Alkaliphilus metalliredigens QYMF: one gene and its partner. The protein of the gene in region 1 interacts with the protein of each later gene in a pairwise test. Links are inferred from orthologs where the notes say so. Each region holds a gene or a part of one and is shown in the gene's direction. Other genes may lie near its edges.

The links.
Region 2: the proteins of rplA (region 1) and thrS interact in binary tests that used the Escherichia coli proteins (3 or more experiments, as listed by UniProt). The link is inferred for Alkaliphilus metalliredigens QYMF from one-to-one orthologs.

What each region holds. Positions count from the first base shown.
Region 1 is NC_009633.1:4,591,371-4,595,125, reverse strand. Bases 841-3,743 are described here. They hold rplA (50S ribosomal protein L1), read left to right. Parts: upstream 841-1,894; coding sequence 1,895-2,593; downstream 2,594-3,743. Other genes in these bases: rplL (50S ribosomal protein L7/L12), read left to right, coding at 3,398-3,743; rplJ (50S ribosomal protein L10), read left to right, coding at 2,837-3,337; rplK (50S ribosomal protein L11), read left to right, coding at 1,398-1,823; nusG (transcription termination/antitermination protein NusG), read left to right, coding at 841-1,313. In the rest of the region: tuf (elongation factor Tu), read left to right, coding at 1-129; rpmG (50S ribosomal protein L33), read left to right, coding at 334-483; preprotein translocase subunit SecE, read left to right, coding at 519-734; more of nusG, read left to right, coding at 795-840; more of rplL, read left to right, coding at 3,744-3,755. UniProt on the Escherichia coli protein: One of the primary rRNA binding proteins, it binds very close to the 3'-end of the 23S rRNA. Forms part of the L1 stalk. It is often not seen in high-resolution crystal structures, but can be seen in cryo_EM and 3D reconstruction models.
Region 2 is NC_009633.1:1,717,322-1,721,107, forward strand. What follows is about bases 282-3,215. They hold thrS (threonine--tRNA ligase), read left to right. Parts: upstream 282-763; coding sequence 764-2,668; downstream 2,669-3,215. Other genes in these bases: AMET_RS08060 (DUF445 domain-containing protein), read left to right, coding at 282-317; AMET_RS08070 (ATP-dependent metallopeptidase FtsH/Yme1/Tma family protein), read right to left, coding at 2,726-3,215. Outside these bases: more of AMET_RS08060, read left to right, coding at 1-281; more of AMET_RS08070, read right to left, coding at 3,216-3,786. UniProt on the Escherichia coli protein: Catalyzes the attachment of threonine to tRNA(Thr) in a two-step reaction: L-threonine is first activated by ATP to form Thr-AMP and then transferred to the acceptor end of tRNA(Thr). The rate-limiting step is amino acid activation in the presence of tRNA.

The sequences.
Region 1 (3,755 bases):
CCAGGAGATAACATCACAATGGAAATTGAACTGATTAGCCCAATTGCAACAGAAGAAGGATTAAGATTTGCTATCCGAGAGGGTGGAAGAACAGTTGGAGCTGGAGTTGTCGCTTCTATTATCGAATAGTTAAAAACCTAATTAAACCAAGGAGTTATAAATGGGGGCTAGGGTTAACCTAGGCCCTTTTAGATAAAATAAGAAATTTTTATTGACAGTAAAATAAAAATGTGATAAATTTTATTGGGTAATGTACTATAATATGAGCTACTTATGCGTTGTAGTAATAGATTTAATAAGAGAATTAGTAGTGCTCTACGGGAGGTGTAACTGTTGCGAGTCAAGATAACATTAGCGTGTACAGAATGCAAGCAGAGGAATTATAACACAACAAAGAATAAGAAGAACAACCCTGATCGTATGGAAATGCAAAAACATTGCAAATTCTGTAAAAGCCACACACTTCATAAAGAAACAAAATAATTGAGTTTAAACTTTAAAAGGATGTGAGGATCAGAATGACTACTCAAGCTAATGCCAACAATAATGAAAAGGCAAAAGGTTTAGGTAAATTTTTAAGAGGTGTTAGATCCGAGCTTAAAAAAGTGAATTGGCCAAATAGAGCAGAAATAAAAAACCATACAGGTGTTGTGATTATTGCAACATTAATGGCAGTCGTTCTTTTATGGATTTTGGATTCGGTTTTTGGTTTTGGGTTAAACTTACTCATTTAACGAAGAATACGCTTAAAGGGAGGGAGAGTTATTTGTCTTTGAAGACAGGTGCTCCTTAATATGTCCGAACAAGCAAAATGGTATGTCGTCCATACGTACTCTGGCCATGAAAACAAAGTGAAAATTAACATAGAAAAAATGGCGGAAAACAGAGGTATGGAAGATTTGATTCTGGAGGTAGCAGTACCGACGGAAGAGAAAATCGAAATTAAAAATGGCAAGAAAAAAACAAAAGAGGTCAAGCTCTATCCGGGATATGTGTTACTCAAGATGCACGTGACTGATGAGTCATGGTACTTGGTTAGAAATACCCGAGGTGTAACAGGTTTTGTTGGACCAAGCTCTAAACCGATTCCATTAACGGATCGGGAAGTGAAAAATATGGGTGTAGAACAAGTGAGTCATGAAATCGACATTAAAATAGGCGATTCTATACGCGTGGTCTCCGGCCCCTTTGAAAGCTTTATGGGCTCAATAGAGCATATCAACATGGAGAAACAAACCATTAGAGTGCTCATATCAATGTTTGGCAGGGAAACCCCTGTAGAATTAGAATTTCACCAAGTTCAAGCTTTGTAGGATGGATATTTTAAAAGACTTGAGCCAAAAACACTAGGGATAGTGAAACGCATACAGATATAATTTTAAGGAGGTGTAAAAGCAATGGCAAAAAAGGTAGTAGGACAAATTAAATTACAAATCCCTGCAGGGAAAGCGACACCAGCACCACCAGTTGGGCCTGCTTTAGGACAACATGGTGTGAACATCATGGGGTTCTGTAAGGAGTTCAATGCGAAAACTGCAGATCAAGCAGGTATGATTATTCCTGTAATCATTTCTGTTTATCAAGATAGATCATATACTTTCATCACAAAGACACCACCTGCTGCGATCTTAATCAAGAAGGCAGCTGGTATTGACAAGGCGTCAGGTGAGCCGCATACTAAGAAGGTGGCAACAATTTCAAAAGCGAAAGTAAAGGAAATTGCAGAATTAAAAATGCCAGACTTAAATGCGTCTTCGGTTGAATCTGCCATGAGTATGATCGCTGGAACTGCTAGAAGTATGGGCGTTGTTGTTGAAGATTAATTTCAATAGATGATTTAGGAAAAAGTGGGAGGTCCTATAAAGACCGTCACTACCACAAGGAGGTTAGGAAAATGCCAAAAAGAGGTAAGAAGTATCAAGAAGCACTTAAGCAATTTGATAGAGAAAAGTCATATGATCCTAATGAGGCGGTAGTATTAGTTAAAAAAACAGCTACTGCAAAGTTCGATGAAACAATTGAAGCTCATATTAAACTGGGTGTAGATTCAAGACATGCAGATCAACAAGTAAGAGGTGCCATTGTATTACCACATGGAACAGGTAAAACTGCTAAAGTGCTTGTCTTTGCAAAAGGCGAAAAAGTAACTGAGGCTGAAAAAGCCGGAGCAGACTATGTGGGTTCAGACGATCTAGTAGCAAAGATTCAAGGCGAAAACTGGTTTGACTTTGATGTAGTTGTTGCAACGCCAGATATGATGGGTGTTGTAGGACGATTAGGTAGAGTACTTGGACCAAAAGGATTAATGCCAAATCCTAAGTCTGGAACAGTAACATTTGACCTTGAAAGAGCTGTAAAGGAAATAAAAGCTGGTAAAGTAGAATACAGATTGGATAAAACAAACATTATCCATGTGCCAATCGGAAAAGCTTCTTTTGAAGAAGCACAACTGGCTGAAAACTTTAAAACATTGTTAGAAGCAGTTGCAAAGGCGAAACCAGCCGCAGCAAAGGGACAATATTTCAAGAGTGTCAGTGTAACCAGTACGATGGGACCAGGAATTCGTGTTAATCCATCAAAGGTATCAGAATAAAGTTCCATTAGATAAATTAAATTTATCTGTTGACATAGATTTCAGATACTGATACAATGATTAAAGTTGTTAAAAGTGAATATTTTGCCGCAGAAAGTAGGTGCGTTAGCTTAAATATCCTACCGAGGCTTTGGATAAATTTATCAAAGATCTCTTTCTGTGTGACGTTATTTACGCAGAGAGGGATCTTTTTCTGTAACGGCAAAATATCCATATATTCATAAAGAGGAGGTGGACGTCCTAATGTCAAAAGTAATTGAGATGAAAGAAAAAGTTGTGGCTGAAATTACTGAGAAGTTTGAAAAATCTATCGCTGCAGTAGTAGTTGATTATAGAGGACTGAAGGTTGAGGAAGTCACAGAACTTAGAGCAAAGTTTAGAGAAGCTGGCGTTGAATACAAAGTATATAAGAATACCATGATGAGACGAGCAGCTCGAAATGCAGGGATGGAAGAAATGGTGGCGGATTTGGTAGGACCAAATGCTGTTGCTTTCAGTTATGAGGATCCAGTGGCTCCAGCTAGAATCTTAAATGATTTTGCTAAGAACCATAAAGCCCTAGAATTAAAAGTAGGGTTTGTTGAAGGAAGCTTTTATGACGAAGAAAAATTAAAAGAGCTAGCGTCTGTGCCGTCAAGAGAAGTGTTAATTGCTAAACTTCTTAGCAGCTTTAATGCCCCAATGGCAAACTTCGCTTGCTTAATCAAAGCGATTGCAGACAAGAAGACAGAGCAAGAGGCATAAGAATAACAAAATATCAAAATAACAAAAATAAAACAAAAAATAATCGGAGGTGCTTTTAAAATGACAATCGAGCAAATTTTAGAAACGATTGAAAATATGAAGGTGTTAGAATTAAACGAGTTAGTGAAAGCTGCAGAAGAAAAGTTTGGTGTATCTGCATCAGCGGCAGTGGTAGTTGGAGCAGCTGCAGGTGGAGCTGTTGAAGAAGAACAAACCGAATTTGATGTAATCCTTGATAACGCAGGATCTTCAAAAATCAATGTAATCAAAGCTGTAAGAGAAATCACAGGATTAGGATTGAAAGAAGCTAAAGGAGTTGTTGATGAGGCTCCTAAGGCAATTAAAGAAGCCATATCTAAAGAAGATGCTGAAGCAATTAAAGCTAAACTAGAAGAAGCAGGCGCTTCTGTAACACTTA
Region 2 (3,786 bases), 2.9 Mb from region 1 along the record:
CAATTGTGGAGGAACGACTTCCTTCCCTAATTCCTTCTGCTTTTAGAGGTATGATTGGGAAATATATCGAAGATGTAATTGAGCGAGAAGGGGAAACGATGTTAGCGGAAGTGATGGCAAGTGTGGTAAAAAAGGCAACGGAAAACATTAATATTGGTCAAATGGTTGAAGAAAAGGTGAATGACTTTGAATTAGAAGGACTAGAATCTATGGTATTAACCATTGCACAAAAAGAATTAAAACATATTGAGATATTAGGTGGCGTACTGGGATTTATGATTGGCTTATTTCAAGGAATAATTATTTTATTATTGTAAAAAATAATGTAGAATTACTTGACAAAAGAATGCAAAATCAATATAATTATGTAAATATACAATTTCATACAATGAAATTATATTGAGGCTTTTTGTAGAGGCTCATTGAATTTTAAAAACATAATAACTGATTTAAACGAAAAGGCGTTGAAGAGGAAAAGTAAGTTAAACCCAGTATTTAGAGAGGGCATGCCGTGGCTGAAAGCATATCCATATATGGATAACTGAAAACTACCTTGGAGCTGTTTCTTAGTAACCTTAGGTGAAAGGAAAAACGGTGACTCGTTATCGTCATTTGAGATGGATTACATATCAAATTAGGTGGAACCGCGGGAACTCAACCTCTCGTCCTATATACTTTTATAGGATGATGGGTTTTTTTTGTATCAATTTTTAAGGATGAATGTTGTCGATACTGAATATATGAAGGAGGAAAAAATATGGAAATGGTAAAAGTTGCATTAAAAGATGGTTCGGTACGAGAAGTAGAAAAAGGGACAAGTATTTTAGATGTTGCAAAGGAAATTAGCCAGGGATTAGCTAGAGTTGCAATAGGAGCAGAGCTGGATGGGAAAAAAATTGACTTATTCGCCCCAATAGAGGGGGATTGTCAGCTGAGTATCCTTAGATTTGAAGATGAAGGTGGAGAAGAGTTTTTAAGACACACCAGTGCCCATCTTCTTGCTCAAGCAGTATTGAGACTTTTCCCAAATACAAAATTAGCAATTGGTCCAGCCATTGATAATGGATTTTATTATGATTTTGATACAGAGCATAGATTTATACCAGAGGACTTAGAGAAAATCGAAGCAGAAATGCAAAAAATTGTTAAAGAAGATTTACATGTAGAGCGCTTTGAATTATCAAGAGATAAGGCAATCGAGCTTGTAAAGGAGCAAGGAGAAGACTACAAGTTAGAATTAATCCAAGATTTGCCTGAAGATGCGGTGATTTCATTTTACAAGCAAGGGGAATTTACAGACCTTTGTGCTGGACCCCATGTCTTGTCCACAGGTAAAATCAAAGCATTTAAACTACTCTCCATTGCTGGAGCCTATTGGCGTGGAGATGAAAAAAACAAAATGCTCCAAAGAATCTACGGGACATCCTTTACGAAGAAGGCGGATCTAGAGGCGCATTTAGAAAGATTAGAAGAAGCTAAAAAACGTGACCATCGAAAAATCGGTAAAGAATTAGACCTATTTAGTTTAAATGAAGAAGGACCTGGATTCCCATTTTTCCATCCAAATGGAATGATCGTCCGAAATGAGTTGGAAAACTTCTGGAGAAGAGAGCATACCAAGCGTGGGTATGAAGAAATCAAAACACCGATTATTTTGAATGAGCAGCTCTGGAAACAATCTGGACATTGGGATCATTATCAAGAAAACATGTATTTTACAAATATTGATGATGCAAATTATGCAGTGAAGCCCATGAATTGCCCAGGATCAATTTTAATGTATAAACGAAAAATGCATAGTTATCGAGATCTACCAATTAGAATGGGAGAGCTTGGTCTAGTCCATCGACATGAGCTATCTGGTGCATTGCACGGATTAATGCGTGTGAGATGCTTTACCCAAGACGATGCCCATATCTTTATGCTACCTGAGCAGATCAAAGATGAAATCCTTGGCGTTATGAATTTCGTAGATTATTTCTATAAGGTCTTCGGGTTTAAGTACCATATTGAATTATCAACAAGACCAAAGGACTCAATGGGAACCGACGAAGAGTGGGATTTAGCAATTAATTCTCTAAGAGAAGCGCTAGAGGAGAATAATGTAAAGTATAAACTCAATGAAGGAGACGGCGCCTTCTATGGTCCCAAAATTGACTTTCATTTAGAGGATGCCATTGGACGAACATGGCAGTGTGGAACAATACAATTGGACTTCCAGATGCCTCAGCGTTTTGACATCAATTATGTGGGAGCAGATGGAGAGAAACATAGACCGATTATGATTCACCGTGTTATTTTCGGAAGTATCGAAAGATTTATTGGTATTTTAATTGAGCATTATGCAGGTAAATTCCCCGCATGGCTGGCCCCGGTTCAAGCAAAGATTTTACCGATTACAGATAATCATTTAGAATATGCCAGAAAACTACAGCAGCAAATGCTTGAAAAGGATATTCGTGTAGTGATAGATGAGCGCAGTGAAAAAATTGGTTTCAAAATTAGAGAAGCCCGTTTGGAAAGAGTACCTTATATGCTTGTTATTGGAGATAAAGAAGTAGAATCAGAAACAGTCGCTGTCAGGGCAAGAGAAGAGGGCGAATTAGGTGCCGTTGATGCTTCAAAATTTATTGGAGATCTTGTAAAAGAAATTGCTGATAAGGCGTAAATAAAATAAAGTTGTTGCAAAAAAATAAAAAGCACTGGCAGTAGCCAGTGCTTTTTATTATACTGCTTCTAATTCTTCCTTGGTTTTAACTGGGGCTTGCTTGAAGTCTCCTAAGAGTTCCTCCAGCTCATCGCCATTTAATGTTTCTCGATCTAGCAATGCTTTGGCGATGTCATTTAATTGTTTTTCATAGGTTTTCAGTTGATGAATGGTTTTCTCAAAGCAACCTTTAACAATATGGTTCATCTCTTTATTTAAGTCATTACTCATGGCATGAATCATATTGGCTTCATTATAAACATAGCCTAAATCACTCATACCATAGTCACATACCATTTGCATCCCTAACTCAGTGGCTTTTTTTAAGTCATCCTTAGCACCTGTAGACAAATGATTGAAAATCAATTGTTCTGCAGCCCTGCCACCAAGCATCACCATGATTTTATGATAAAGCTCTTGCTGTGTATAGATATAGCGATCATCTTCAGGCATTTGGAGTACATAGCCCAGGGCCTGTCCCCGTGGAATAATAGATACTTTTTGTACCATGTCTGTTCCTAAAATTTTACCCACTAAGGCGTGTCCAGCCTCATGGAAGGCAACGATTTCCTTTTCTTTTTGAAGCACGGTGGGATTTCTGACTTGAAGTCCTGCGATCACTCGCTCGATGGCTTGATCAAAATGGTCTAAACTGATGACTTCAGCATCTTCCCGAACGGCGATAATGGCAGCTTCGTTAGAGATATTTGCTAAGTGGGCACCACTCATGCCATGGGTTTTTCGAGCTAAATTTTTGATTTCAATTTTGGGACAGAGGGGCTTGTTTTTCGTATGAACCTTTAGGATTTCTTCTCTGGCCCGTACATTTGGATTGCTAATATACATGTGACGGTCAAAGCGACCGGGACGTAGAAGCGCTTCATCTAATAGATCCATTCGGTTGGTGGCTGCGATGACCACCACTGTTTGGTCGGTATTGAAGCCATCTAACTCTACAAGAAGTTGATTGAGGGTTTGGTCCTTTTCATTATTACTATCTAAATGTCTTTTGGCACCAATGGCATCAACCTCATCAATGAAAATCACGCTAGGCGCTTCTTTTTTCGCCTTTTCAAATA